One region of the Saccharothrix sp. CCNWYY140 genome, then DNA from elsewhere that is predicted to be linked to it. Evidence: riboswitches for the same ligand, from Rfam matches in the RefSeq annotation. Region 1 holds a riboswitch; the other holds the start of a gene.
What was found. Region 1 has a riboswitch for S-adenosylmethionine ahead of WBN91_RS19035 (methionine ABC transporter ATP-binding protein). Riboswitches for the same ligand answer to the same signal wherever they lie in the genome.
Positions count from the first base shown of each region.

Region 2: another riboswitch for S-adenosylmethionine. It lies ahead of thrC (threonine synthase); the one in region 1 lies ahead of WBN91_RS19035 (methionine ABC transporter ATP-binding protein).

Region 1 covers NZ_JBBEGC010000039.1:19,649-26,896, forward strand. The annotation lists gene WBN91_RS19025 (MetQ/NlpA family ABC transporter substrate-binding protein) at 1-205, opposite strand, end outside; gene WBN91_RS19030 (methionine ABC transporter permease) at 262-921, opposite strand; gene WBN91_RS19035 (methionine ABC transporter ATP-binding protein) at 945-1,955, opposite strand; SAM riboswitch class I at 2,173-2,263, opposite strand; gene rsmA (16S rRNA (adenine(1518)-N(6)/adenine(1519)-N(6))-dimethyltransferase RsmA) at 2,350-3,231, opposite strand; gene WBN91_RS19045 (transglycosylase family protein) at 3,381-4,769, opposite strand; gene WBN91_RS19050 (TatD family hydrolase) at 5,089-5,925, opposite strand; gene metG (methionine--tRNA ligase) at 5,922-7,248, opposite strand, start outside.
Region 2 covers NZ_JBBEGC010000111.1:4,632-11,879, forward strand. The annotation lists gene WBN91_RS31515 (DNA internalization-related competence protein ComEC/Rec2) at 1-2,037, shown strand, start outside; gene WBN91_RS31520 (hypothetical protein) at 2,049-2,504, shown strand; gene thrC (threonine synthase) at 2,619-3,881, opposite strand; SAM riboswitch class I at 3,893-4,010, opposite strand; gene holA (DNA polymerase III subunit delta) at 4,108-5,088, shown strand; gene rpsT (30S ribosomal protein S20) at 5,437-5,697, opposite strand; gene WBN91_RS31540 (TSUP family transporter) at 5,926-6,726, shown strand; gene WBN91_RS31545 (VOC family protein) at 6,695-7,248, opposite strand, start outside.

The sequences.
Region 1 (7,248 bases):
AGTCGGTGAACTCGACGACCTCGATCTTCAGGCCCTTGTCCTTGGCCAGGTTGTCGGCGACGTAGCGCAGCACCTGGGCGTGCGGGACGGGGCTCACGCCCACCTTGAGCGCCGCGTTCGGGTCCGAGGCGGCGCCGCCGGTCTGGCCGCTTCCGCAGCCCACCGCGGTCAGCAGCACGGCGACGAGGGCAGCACGAATACGCATCAGGGGGTTTTCCTTCGGGGTCGGGTGGTTCGAACCCGGCTCGGGTGGTCCGGGTTTCAGACGGAGGACGCGTGCCGGCGCCGGTCCACGGCCCGCGCGACGCGGTTGGAGATCACCTGGATGAGCGTGGCGATGACCGCGAGGACCGCCACCGTGCTCCAGAGGTAGCGGTCGTCGAAGCGCTGGTAGCCCATGCGGACGGCCACGTCGCCGAGGCCGCCGCCGCCCACCACGCCGGCCAGCGCGGAGTAGCCCAGGATGGCGATGGCGGTGACCCCGATGGCGTTGATCATCGCGGGCAGCGACTCGCGCATCAGGACCGAGCGGACGATCTTGAAGGTGGAGGCGCCGGTGGTCACCGCGGCCTCCACCACCGAGAAGTGGACTTCCGCCAGCACGTTCTGCACCAGCCGGCCGACGAACGGGATCGCGCCCACCGCGAGCGGGACGATCGCCGCCGTCGGCCCGATGGTGTTGCCCAGCAACAACCGGGTGAACGACATCAGCAGGATCAGCAGGACCAGGAACGGCATCGACCGCCCCAGGTCCACGACGAAACCGAGCAGGTTGTGCACCACCGGCTTCGGCCGCAACCCACCGGGAGCGGTGAGTTGCAGCCAGATGCCGACGGGAATGCCGAGCAGCACAGCGATCAGGGTGGAGACGGCCACCATGTACAACGTCTGCCCGGTGGCGACCAGGACACCGTCGAACACGGTGGGCCAGGGTGTTGCGGACCTCACGCAGCTACTCCCTGCGGACCGGTCAGGGTCCGCCGCACTGCCCCACCCGCGTCCGCGATGAATTCGAGCGCCGAGTCGGCGCGTTCTCCGTTCAGGCCGACGCGGAAGCGCGCGACCGGGGTTTCGCCGAGCCGGGTCAGGCCGCCGCCCAGCAGGTTCAGCTCGACGCCGAACCGGGTGGTGGCCTCCGGCAGCAGCGCGCCGACCGCGGCGAAGCCGACCAGCACCACGTCCGCGACGCGGTCGTAGGCCTTCTCGGCGGCCGGGTTCTGGTCGACGGCGGGCAGCAGCGACGAGGCCGTGCGGGAACCGGCGTCGGCGATGAGGTCGAGCACCTTGCCGTGCTCCACCACGCGGCCGTCCTCCAGCACCGCGACGTCGTCGCAGATCTTGCGGACCACGCCCATGTCGTGGGTGACCACGAGCACCGTCACGCCCAGCTCGGCCCGCGCCCGGTCCAGCACGGTCAGCACGGAACCGGTGGTCTCGGGGTCCAGGGCGGACGTCGGCTCGTCGGCCAGCAGCACCGACGGGCTGGCCGCCAGGGCGCGGGCGACGGCGATGCGCTGGCGCTGGCCGCCGGAGAGCTGGTCGGGGTAGGAGCCGGCCTTGTCGGTCAGGCCGACCAGGTCGAGCAGTTCGGCGACGCGGGTGCGGCGCTGCGGACCGGGCAGGCCCGCGGACTCCAGCGGCAGCGCCACGTTGCCCGCGGCGGTGCGCTGGCGCAGCAGCGAATCCCCTTGCGGCACAACGCCGATCTGGCGGCGGGCGTTGCGCAGCGCGGTGCCGCCGAGGGACACCAGGTCGGTGCCGTCGACGCGGATCGCGCCGCTGTCGGGGCGCTCGAGCAGCGCGACGCACCGGGCCAGCGTCGACTTGCCCGCCCCGCTGGGGCCGACGACGCCGAGGACGGTGCCCGCGGCGACGTCCAGGTTCACGCCGTCCAGCGCGCGAACCTGACCGGTACTCCCGGGAAAGGTCTTGGTGAGGTTCTCGACAGTGATCACGTTTTCGCTCCACGACTGCACGCGGCAGCGCACGCACGTGGCGTGCGCGTCCGGGGACTCAGCTCAGGTAGATGCCCCGCGCGGAAAGCACGCGCGAAGGGCGGCGAGGACTTGAGAAGGCGCCAGGGCTTCTAGTGGCTGCGACAGGCCGATACCGAGCGGCGGCCGTGGTCGACGACTCGCCGTCGAGTGAGCATTCGCATCCTGGGCACGTGATCCTCCATCGATCCTGGCTGAAGCACCTGCCTCATGGGAGGTGGTTGCTGCGGCGTCTTAGAGCCAGGTCTCTCGGCCGCTCGGGATGGCAGCACGAGTACACCCGACGGACCTGCTTCAACGCAAGCCCGGACGCGGATCGTTCGTCAAATCACACTTTCGGCCGAAAGATCACCGGCTAGTTTGATGAGGCAGCTTCGGCTATCCGGACGAACTCTCCGACGTCCAGTTGTTCGCCGCGCGCGCCGGGATCGACACCCGCTCGGAGGAGCAACTGCTCGGCCTTCGCGGCCGACCCGGCCCACCCGGCGAGGGCGCCGCGCAGGACCTTGCGCCGCTGCGCGAAAGCCGCGTCCACCAACGAGAACAGGACCTTCCGGTCCACCGTGGACAGCGGGGCGTGGCGCTCGAACGCGACCAGCGCGGAGTCCACGTTCGGCACCGGCCAGAACACCTGGCGCGACACCGGCCCGGCGCGGCGGGCGTCGGCGTACCAGGCCAGTTTCACGCTCGGAACGCCGTAGACCTTGCTCCCCGGACCCGCCGCCATGCGGTCGGCGACCTCCGACTGGACCATCACCAGGCCGGTGCGCAGCGTCGGCAGTTCGGCCAGGAGGTGCAGTACTACGGGGACCGCCACGTTGTAAGGGAGGTTCGCGACCAGGGCCGTGGGTTCTTCGGGGAACTGGTCGGCCGTGACGCGCATCGCGTCGGCCTCGATCACGGTGAGCCTGTCGACCAGCCCAGGAGCGCGCTCAGCGGCCGTCTTGGGCAGGCGTGCGGCCAGGACGGGGTCGATCTCGACGGCCACCGTGGCGCGGCAGGAGGACAGCAGGGCCAGCGTCAGGGAGCCCAGGCCGGGGCCGACCTCCAGGACCACGTCGTCGGGCTTCAGGTCGGCGGACGCCACGATCTTGCGCACGGTGTTGGGGTCGTGCACGAAGTTCTGCCCCAGCTTCTTGGTGGGGCGGATGTCCAGCTCGGCGGCCAGCCGACGAACGTCGGCCGGGCCGAGGAGCGCACTGCCCCCCGGCCCGGCCGGCGATGAAGCTTCAGTCACTCGGTGATTCTCCCCCAGCCGCGCCCGCGAGGCCGCGTCGGCCTGTCGCGTGGGTTTTCCCGACGGTCAGCTTTTCCGATCGTCGGGAAAACCCACGCGATGGGCCGACTTTCAGGCGGCCTCGCCGCCGCGACGGAGTCGCGGCCGTGTTACGGCAGGCCCAGCTTCTGCTGGCAGTGGGGCCATGCGGAGTAGCCGCCGCGGGCGTCGCGGAGCTTCGTGGCGATGGCGATCTGCTGCTCGCGGGTGGCCTGGTGGGGGTACTCGGCGTACTGCTCGCCGCCGTACGCGTCCCACGTGCCCTTGTTGAACTGGAGGCCGCCGTAGTAGCCGTTGCCGGTGTTGATGGCCCAGTTGCCGGTCGCCTCGCAGTAGGCCAGCCGGTCCCAGATCTCGCCGTCCGGCGGGAGCTTGGTGCCGACCTTGACCTTCTTCGGCTTGGCCTCCTTGGTGACCTTCGCGCCCAGCTTCTCGCGGTTGGTCTCCTGGCCGTTCTTGATCGTCACGCGGTAGGTGACGATCTGCTCGCCGGCCTCGCCCGGGTCCAGGACTTCCTTCTGGCCCTTCATCATCGTGTCGTCCGGGACCTCCTCGACGGGCGGCGCGATGGCCTCCGTCGCGTTGATCACCGACACGCCGGTGCGCGAGATGTGGACCTCGGCGCCGTTGGTGATCCGCAGGTCGCCCGCGGTCTCCAACTTGTCGTCCGGGCCGAGCGTGAGGTTCTGGGACTTGATCAGCTCGTCCACCGTCACGGCGGTGGTCTGGATCTGCTGCGGCTGGTTGCCGCCGTCGTACAGCGTGATCGTCTTGAGGCTCTTGACCTCCAACGACAAGCCGGACAGCGGGACGTCCATGCCGCGGTCGTGCGAGAGCCACGCGCCCTCGTCGTTGACCTTCAGCTGGTCCAGGGCCTCGTCGACGGTGACGGAGCGGACCCAGCCCTCGCGCTGCTCACCGTCGACGGTGAGCTTGACCAGGCGACCGCGGTCCAACGAGATCTTGCCGCCGTCGGAGACCTTCGCCTGGGGGGACGGGCTGAGCGCGTCGTGCTCGCCGATCGTGATGCCCTCGTCGGCGAGGATCTCGCCGACCGTGGACTCGTAGGTGTGGACCGTCTTGGCCTCGCCGTCGACGTCGACGGTGACGGCCTTGTCCATCGCGATGGCGGTGGCGCCGCCGCCGGAGATGCCCACCAGGACGGTGGCGACGGCGGCCTTGAGGAAGCGGCGCTTCCACTTCCCGGCGGCTTCGACCAGGGCGGCGGGCGGTGCGCTGGGCTGCTCGAGCGCCAGGCCGCCGGCGACGCGGTCCTGGGAGACCTCGTCCGGGATGATGATCGGGGGGAGGAGCGTGGTCTCGGCGTTGATGAGCTTGATCAGCTCGTCGACGTCGACGTTCGCGGTGGCCAGCAGTTCGTCCGCGTCGGGTCCGAGGACCTCCAGGACGTCGTCCGGCGTGATGCTGAAGACGGTGGTCTCCCAGTCGGACCAGTCCGACTCGGGTCTGTCCAGGACATCGACGCTGGTCGATTTCACGGGCGTAAACCAGTCGGTGTCCTCGTTGAACGAGTTCACGGGGTTCCATACCTCCTGAAGGCGCGAAGCCGTGCTCCGCGCACGTTCGGTGTCGGCGGTCAGCTAGTGATCTCCGGCAACTCCCGTGCGTGTCGACTTCTCGCTTCTGGCTACGTAGACCCGCCCCGACTGCGGGTGCGCCCCACCGGACTTCAAACGTGGGGCACGGTCACGGGACCGTAACGGGTGCGCCGGGGTTGTGCAAACACCCCGATCGGTGTTGTGAGTTCGCTCACCCCGTCAGGGGAGCAAGCAGGTCCGCCGATCGTCGTAAGCACTACTACGACTGCACCAAGTCACGGAGATTGAAGACGCGCTCGGCGTTCCGGGTGACAGTTGACGCAAGGTCGGCTGGATCTTGATCACGCAGTGTCGCAATGTCACGGAGGGTGTAGTTGGCGCAGAAGGGCTCGTTCGGGCGTCCCCTGAAGGGATGTGGCGTCAGGAACGGCGCGTCTGTCTCGACGAGCATGTGGTCCACCGGGACCCACCGCGCGGCTTCCCGCAGGGCGTGGGCGTTTTTGAAGGTCACCGTGCCGGCGAACGACAGCACGAACCCGCGCTCCACACAGGACCGCGCGAAGGCCAGGTCGCCGGAGAAGCAGTGGAAGACCACAGTGGACGGCGCACCCTCTTCGTCCAAGATCTTCAGGATGTCGTCGTGCGCGTCCCGGTCGTGGATCATCAGCGGCTTGTCGACGCGCTTGGAAAGCTCGATGTGCCAACGGAAAGCGTCGTGCTGGGCGGCCGGCGGGGCGTAGTCCCAGTAGTAGTCCAACCCGGTCTCGCCAACCGCGACGACGCGGGGTTGGGCGGCCAGTCGCTCCAGTGCGGACCGGTCGGCGTCGGTGAACTCCGACGTCCGGGTCGGGTGCAGGGCGACGGCGGCGAAGACCCGGTCGTCCCACGTGGCGGCCTGGGCGGCCCAGCGGGCGGACTCAACGGTGTCCCCGACCGTGATCACCCGGTCGACACCGGCGGCGTTCGCCCGGTCGAGCATTTCCCGTACCTGCTCGGGTGTTTCCGCCCCGCAGGCGTCGAGGTGGGTGTGGGCGTCGACCACCGGCGCCGGAAGCGCTTCCGGGACCGGTGGCCGCTCGCCCTTGCGCGGTGTCACGACGTGACGATGGGGGCCCACTCCGGGCCGGTCTCCGCCAACTCCGGCGCGAGCTTGGCGAACAGCGGCGCGGGCTTGGCCAGCGGGCGGCCCGCCTCGATCGGCGTGGACTCCCACTTGGCCTGCTCGCCCGCGTAGTCACCGGTCAGCACCGGGTACTTGCGGTCGGGCACGTCCAGGTCGGTGACCTCGTTGATCGACGGCTGCGCCGCCCACACGCCGGTGCCGCCCAGCGCCTCGTGCACCTTCTGCGCCGAGTGCGGCAGGAACGGCGTGAGCAGCGCGTTCGCGTCCTGGACGACCTGGAGCGCGGTGTGCAGGACGGTGTCCCGGCGGGCCGGGTCGTCCTTGAGCTTCCACGGCTCCTGGTCGGACAGGTAGCGGTTGGCCGCGCCGACGACCTTCATCGCCTCGGTGGCCGCCTGCTTGAACCGCGACCGGCGCAGGTTGCCGCCCACGACGTCGAAGGCTTGCTTCGAGAGGTTCAGCAGGTCGTGGTCGGCGTCGGTGCGGGCGCCCGGGGTCGGGATGGCGCCGACGTTCTTGTGCGCCATCGAGATCGACCGGTTGACCAGGTTGCCCCACTCGTTGGCCAGCTCGAAGTTGGTGCGGCGGACGAACTCGTCCCAGGTGAAGTCGGTGTCCTGGTTCTCGGGGCCTGCCACGGAGATGAAGTAGCGCAGCGCGTCCGGGCCGAACTCGCGCAGGAAGTCCGTCACGTAGATGACGGTGCCGCGCGAGGTGGAGAACTTCGAGCCGCTCATGGTGAGGAACTCGCTGGACACGACCTCGGTGGGCAGGTTCAGCTCGCCGAACACCCCCGGTTGCCCGCCCTTGGCGCCTTGGCCGTTCTGGCCGAGCAGGAGGGAGGGCCAGATGAGGGAGTGGAAGACGATGTTGTCCTTGCCCATGAAGTAGTAGCCCTGGGCGTCGCCGGTCCAGAACTCCTTCCAGGCGTCGTCGTTCCCGCTGCGGCGGGCCCACTCGACGGACGCGCTCAAGTACCCGATCACCGCGTCGAACCACACGTAGAACCGCTTGAGCGGCTGGTCGCGCCACCCGTCGAGCGGGATCGGCACACCCCAGTCGAGGTCGCGGGTGATCGCGCGCGGGCGGAGATCCTTGATCAGGTTCTGGCTGAACTTGAGCACGTTCGGCCGCCACTCGGTGCGGGTCTGGAGCCAGCCGCCGAGCGCGTCGATGAACTGCGGCAGGTCCAGGAACAGGTGCTCGGTCTCGACGAACTTCGGCGTCTCGCCGTTGATCCGGCTGCGCGGGTTCTTCAGGTCGATCGGGTCGAGCTGGTTGCCGCAGTTGTCGCAC
Region 2 (7,248 bases), on a different contig from region 1:
CCCACCACCCTCCGGTTCGAGCTGGCCGACCGGCCGCACGGACTGCGCTCCAGCGGGTTCGGTTCGCGGCAGGGTGGCGTCGACCTGGTCCGAGCCCAGGCGACGCTGGAGGACGGCGGCCGGTTGGTCGTGCTGGCGCCGGCGGCGACGTGGCGGACGCTCCTGCCCGGGCAGAGCGTGCTGGCGCGTGGTTCGTTGGCACCGGCTCGGCCCGGCGAGCCGACCGTCGCCCTGCTGCGGGTCCGCGGTCCGCCCCGCGAGGTCACACCCGCACCGGTGTGGCAGCGCGCGGCGGAGGCGCTGCGGTCGGGTCTGCGGGACGCCGGCGGTGCGCTGGACCCGGAACCGGCGGGGCTGCTGCCCGCCCTGGTCGTCGGTGACACCTCGCGGCTGTCGCCCAGGGTGGTGGAGGAGTTCCGCACGGCCGGGCTGGCGCACCTGCTGGCGGTCAGCGGGGCGAACCTGGCGATCCTGTGCGGCGCGGTGCTGTTGCTGCTGCGGCTGCTGCCCGTCGGGCCACGCGGGTGTGCGGCCGGGGCGATGGTCGCGTTGGTCGGGTTCGTCGTGCTCGCCGGTCCGGAGCCGAGCGTGCTGCGGGCGGCGGTGATGGGCGCGGTGGCGCTGCTCGCCCTCGTGCTGGGGCGGGAGCGGTCGGCGCTGCCCGCGCTCGCCGCGTCCGTGGTGCTGCTCGTGCTCCACGATCCGGGGCTGGCGGTCGACGTCGGGTTCGGCCTGTCGGTCGTCGCCACGGCGGCGCTGGTCCTGCTGGCGCCGTCGTGGGCCGGCCGGCTGCGGGACCGGGGCGTGCCGGCCGGGCTGGCCGAGGCGTTGGCGGTGCCGGCGGCGGCGCACCTCGCCACGGCTCCGCTGATCGCCGGGTTCGCGGGCGAGGTGAGCCTGGTGGCCGTGCCCGCGAACCTGCTGGTGGCGCCGGTCGTCGCGCCGGTGACGGTGCTCGGGGTGGTGGCCGCCGGGCTCGCCCAGGTCCACGAGGGCGCGGCGCGGCTGGTGGTGGAGCTGTCCGGGCCGGCGGTGAGCTGGATGGTGGCGGTCGGTCGGCACGCGGCGGCGGTGCCCGGGTCGGCGGTCGCGTGGCCGCAGGGCTGGGCCGGTGGCGCGGCGTTGGCCGGTGCGGTGGTGGTGGTCGCCGTGCTGCTGCGGCTGCGTCGGGTGCGGGTGCTGCTCGTGGCCGTCGCGGTCGGGCTGGTCGTGGTGCTGGCCCCGGTCGGGGTGTTCGCCCCGCGGTGGCCGGTGCCCGGCTGGGCGGTGGTCGCGTGCGACGTGGGGCAGGGCGACGCGGTCGTCCTGGCCACGGCCGAGCGGGGCCGGGTAGTGCTGGTCGACACCGGGCCCGACCCGGTGCCTGTGTTGGCGTGCCTGCGGCGGCTCGGGGTGCGGCAAGTGTCCTTGGTGGTGCTCAGCCACCTGCACGCCGACCACATCGGTGGGTTGGCGGCGGTGTTGGCCGAGCGGGGTGTGGGCGCGGTGGCGGTGGGTCCGTCGCGCGATCCGGAATGGGCTTGGGAGGAGGTGCGGGAACAGGCGCGGGCGGCGGGTGTCCGCGTGGTGGAGCTGGGTGTCGGCCAGCGGCTGAGCTGGCCGGGGCTGGAGCTGGACGTGCTCGGGCCGCGCGTGGTCCCGAGGGGCGACGAGAACACGGCGGTCAACGACGCATCGCTGGTGCTGCGCGCGTCGACCCCGGCCGGGCGGGTGCTGCTCACCGGGGACGTCGAACTGGCCGGGCAGGCCGGGCTGCTCGACGCGCCGGTCGACCTGAGGGCCGACGTGCTGAAGGTGCCGCACCACGGGTCGCGGTACTCGTCGCCCGCGTTCCTCGCGGCGGTGCGGCCGAAGCTCGCGCTGGTCAGCGTCGGCGCGGGCAACCGCTACGGCCATCCCAGCGGCGTGCTGGTCGACGCGCTCGCACGCCAGGGCGCGCTGGTCCTGCGCACCGACCGGGACGGCGACACCGCCGTCCTTCCCGGCCCGGACGGGCCGAGGGTCGCCCGCCGGGGTGACCCGATCGACGACGACTGAAGGGAAGAACCATGAACAAGGACAACGACAGCTGGATCCGCCTGCACACCGGGTGGTCGCCGCGCGAGGTGGGGTGGGCGCTGTGGCAGCCCGGCTACATCGCCCATCCCTGGCCGCGCGACGAGTTGGGACCGGACTTCGTCTTCTACATCTGCGACGACGTCGGGAAGGACGGGCGTGCCATTGTCGCCAAGGCGAGGGTCACCAGGATGGTCCCGACCACGGAGGTGGAGTCGCCCGAGGACGCCTACCGGACCATCGCGGACGCCCTGTTCGACGACGAGCTGACGATCCTGCCCGAGAACTGGCGGGCCAACCGCTACAACGGGCACAAGTCGGCGGCACCGTGGCCGCAGTTGCTCACCGCGTGGCGTGCGGACCTCGAAGAGGTGGGGCCGCACACGATGCCGGAACTGTCCTCGTTCCCGCGCAGCGGCTGGCTGCGCACGTCCCGCCTCACCTTGTGACGGCAGCGGGACCGCGCCCGGCTTGCGCGCCAAGGCCTTTCGGCCGGAGGCGGGCGCGCAAGCCTGGCACGGTCCCGTGGAACGAACCCCGTGAGCCTCGGTGTCCTCGGTGGCTCAGTCCTTGAGGGCGTTGATGACGGCTTCGGCCGACGGCGGGACGTTCGCGCGGGGGCCCACGCGGTCGCCGAGGGCGTCGAGGGTCTTGAGGCCGTCGCCGGTGATCAGCAGCACGGTCTCGGCGTCGGGGTCGAGCTGCCCGGACTCGATGAGCTTCTTCGCGGTCGCCACGGTCACGCCGCCGGCGGTCTCCGCGAAGATGCCCTCGGTGCGGGCCAGCAGGCGGATGCCCTCGATGACCTCTTCGTCGGTGACGTCCTCGATGGCGCCGCCCGTGCGGCGGACCGCGTCGAGCACGTACGGGCCGTCGGCGGGGGCGCCGATCGCCAGCGAGCGGGCGATGGTGTCCGGGCGGACGGGGGTGACCACGTCGTGGCCGGCCTTGAACGCGGCGGACACGGGGGAGCAGCCGGTGGCCTGGGCGCCGAACACCTTGTACGGGGTGGCCTCGACCAGGTCGAGTTCGCCGAGTTCGCGGAAGGCCTTGTCGACCTTGGTGAGCTGGGAACCGGAGGCGATCGGGACGACGACCTGGTCGGGCAGGCGCCAGCCGAGCTGCTCGGCCACCTCGTAGCCGAGGGTCTTCGAGCCCTCGGCGTAGTAGGGGCGGACGTTGACGTTGACGAACGCCCAGTCCTCGTGCTCGGCGGCGAGTTCCTGCGCGAGGCGGTTCACGTCGTCGTAGTTGCCGTCGACGGTGATCAGGTTGCCGTCGTAGACGGCGGTCATGAGGATCTTGGCCCGTTCGAGGGAGGAAGGGACCAGCACGACCGACTGCCAGCCGGCGCGGGCCGCGGCGGCGGCGACGGCGTTCGCGAGGTTGCCGGTGGAGGGGCAGGCGAGGACCTTGAAGCCCAGCTCGCGGGCCGCCGCCAGGGCGACGCCGACGACGCGGTCCTTGAACGAGTGGGTGGGGTTGCCGGTGTCGTCCTTGACCCAGACCTTCCGGACGCCCAGGGCCTTGGCGAGGTTGTCGGCCTCGACCAGGCGGGTGTGGCCGGGGTTGGTGTTGGGGTGCGACTCGACGTCCGACGGGACGGGGAGCAGGCCGCGGTAGCGCCAGATCGACCGGGGGCCCGCCTCGATGTCCTCGCGGCGGACGCGGCCGAAGTCGTAGGCGACTTCCAGCGGCCCGAAACACTCGAGACAGGCGTATTCCGGGGCGAGCGGGGTCTCGTGGCCGCACTCGCGACACGACAGGGCACGAGCGGGGCCGAGGTCGAAGGAGGTGGCGGTCGAGGGCACACTGACAGCAGTCATCGCGAGGTTTCTCCTCATCTTTCCCGCTTGGCGGGTCGGAATTGGCACCGTGGTCGGCAGTGCGCAGCACTGCAACGACGGGTTGCCGGGGCTTCTTCGGGCCGATCCCTCTGCCCCTCTGGATGAGCGGTATTCAGTTGTGCCCTCAACTTACGGCACCATCCCGACCCCTAGCCAGATCCGTCCACCATCCGGACGGTGACGGCGGCGTGGGAGGATCGGGTCCGTGAGCGCGTCCGCAGTCACTCCCGCCCCCGTGCAACTGGTGGTCGGCGAGGAGGAGTTGCTGGTGGAGCGTGCTGTCCGCAGCGCGCTGACCGCCGCACGCAAAGCCGACCCGCAGGCCGACCTGACCCGCGTGAAGGTGACCGACCTCACCCCTCCTGAGCTGGCGGAACTGGTGAGCCCGTCGCTGTTCGCGGAGGGGCGCGTGATCGCGCTGGAGGGCGCGCAAGACGTCGGCAAGGAGATCGCGGACGCGGTTTTGGCCTACGTGAAGTCGCCGGCGGACGGCGTGACGCTGGTCGTCGTCCACACCGGCGGCGGGCGCAGCAAAGTCGCCAAGGAACTACCTACGGCTTTGCGCAAGGCCGGAGCCGAGGTGATCGAGTGCCCCAAGATCACCAAGGCGGCCGACCGGGAGGCGTTCGTCCGCAACGAGATCAGGTCGGCGGGCGGCAAGGCCGACCCGGAGGCGGTCGGGGCGCTCATCGAGGCGGTCGGGTCGGACCTGCGTGAGCTGGCGGCGGCGGCGTCGCAGCTCGTCGCGGACACCGGCGGCAAGATCGACGCCGAGGCCGTCCACCGCTACCACCGGGGTCGTGCGGAGGTGACCGGGTTCGCGGTGGCGGAGAAGGCGGTCATGGGCGACCGGGCGGGGGCGCTGGAGGCGTTGCGGTGGGCGATCCACCTCGGCGTGCCGCACGTGCTGGTCGCCGACGCGCTGGCGGACGCGGTGCGGACCATCGCGCGGGTGTCGGCGGTGGGGCGGGGTGACCCGTTCAAGCTGGCGGGTGAGCTGGGCATGCCGCCGTGGAAGGTGAAGAAGGCGCAGGGGCAGGCGCGGGGCTGGGACGGTGACGGGCTGGCCGCCGCGATGTCGGTGGTGGCGGACCTGAACGCCGAGGTGAAGGGCGTGGCGGCGGACTCGGGTTATGCGCTGGAACGGGCGGTGCTGAAGATCGTCGCCGCCCACGGCCGCCGCTGACCCACCGGCCGCGCTGATCCACCGGGCCGCCGCTGACCCATTGGGCCGTTGCTGACCCACGCCGCTGGCCTTCGCCGCTGGTCCACGGCCGCCGCTGGCTTTCGGCCGCCGTTGGCCTTCCGCTGGCGCTGGCTTCGGTCGCCGTTGGCCTCCGGCTGGCGTTGGCTTCCGGCTGGCACCGGCTGTCCGGTGGCGCTGGTTGTCCGGTGGCGCTGGTTGTCCGGTGGCGGTGCGTTGAACCTGTGGTGTCGTGGGTATAGCGAAGCGCCGCCCCCGTGGTGGGAGCGGCGCTTCGGGAGTGCCGTGTGCGGGCCTGGTGGGGCCTGCTGGGCCGTCAGATCTGGTTGATCAGATCTGGTTGGCGCGCTTCGCCAGGGCCGACTTCTTGTTGGCGGCCTGGTTGGCGTGGATCACGCCCTTGGTGACGGCCTTGTCGAGCTTGCGGGAGGCCTCGCGGGCCAAGGCGATGGCCTTGTCCTTGTCGCCGGCCTCGGCGGCCTCACGGAACTTGCGGATGGCGGTCTTGAGGGACGACTTGACGGCCTTGTTGCGCAGGCGCGCCTTCTCGTTCGTCTTGATCCGCTTCATCTGGGACTTGATGTTCGCCACGCGAAAGCCACCTTTTCCTTCGAGTTCGGAGTCGTATCGCGCTTGTCGTCGGCTCCGCCCTCGCCGAGGGCGGTTTTCCTCCACAGCGGAATGCCGCGCGGTACGGCTGACCAGGTTAACAGGGTGGGTCGGAGTGCTCCCAACCAGGGCGGCCGGCTGTGGTGGCGGCCACGGCGGTGGGTGGCGGCGGCGAAAGCAGTACGCGTGTCCGGTTAAGCTGATCGGGTGATGAGCGCACTCGACTGGCCGGGGTTCGGGGAGATCAGCCTTGCCGCGTTGTTGTTCCTCTGCCTGGCGGCTGCTCTGGCCGGTGCGGTGGACGCCGTGGTGGGGGGTGGCGGGTTGATCCAGTTGCCCGCGTTGCTGCTCATCGCGCCTGGCGGGCAGCCCTTGTACGCGTTGGCGACCAACAAGATCGCGGCTGTGGTGGGTACCGCGTCGGCGGTCAGCACGTATGCGCGGCAGACGACCATTGACTGGTGGTCGGCGTTGCCGATGGCGTTGGCGGCGTTCGGTGGTGCTGTGGGTGGTGCCGCGTTTGCCGGGGCGTTGGCGCCTGGGGTGTTGAACACCGTGGTGCTGGTCGCGTTGGTCGGGGTGGGGCTTTACACGTGGCGCAAGCCGGAGTTGGGCGTAAGCGAGACGCCTCGGTTCAAGCGGGTCGCGCAGATCGGTGTGATGGCGCTCGGGGGTGGCGTGATCGGGTTCTACGACGGGCTTGCCGGGCCGGGTACCGGGGCGTTTCTCGTGTTCCTGCTGGTGGGAGTCGTGGGGTTTGCGTTTCTGAGGGCGTCGGCGACGGCGAAGATCGTGAACGTCGCCACCAACCTGGGGGCGCTGCTGTACTTCATCCCGGCGGGCAAGGTGCTGTGGGGGCTCGGGCTGGTGTTGGCCGTGTGCAACGTCGCCGGGGCCGTGTTCGGGGCTCGGCTCGCGGTGCGGCGCGGGTCGGTGTTCGTGCGGCGGGTGTTCCTGACCGTGGTGGTGGCGCTGGTGGTCAGCTTGGGGTGGAAGGCGGCGGTTGGATGAGCTTGAACGTCGCGCCCATCGGGTCGCCGACCGTGGTGAACCGGCCGAACCGGGACTCAGCGACCCCGCCCACCGGGATGCCGCCCAGGTCGCTCGCCCGCTCGACCGCCGCCTCCAGGTCGGTCACCGCGAAGTAGGTCATCCAGTGCGGAGGGATCTCCGCGGGGATGTCGGCCGCCATCCCGAAGATCCCGCCCACGACCCGGCCGTCGGCCTTGATCTGCGTGTAGGGGAAGTCCGGCAGCGGGTCGAGGGTCAGGCCGAAGACCGCCTGGTAGAACTCGGCCGCGCTGAACGCGTCGCGCGTCGCCAGCTCGTTCCAGATCACCGTGTTGGGCTCGTTCACGACGTACGCGCCGATGTGCGTGCCCGCCTCCCACAACCCGAAGGCGGCACCGCTCGGGTCCACGGCTACGGCTCCCCGGCCCGGTCCGCCGGTGTCGAACTCCGGCACCAGGACCTTGCCGCCGTTGGCGCCGATCAGGTCGATCGACTCCTCCAGGTCGTCGGTGGCGAGGTAGG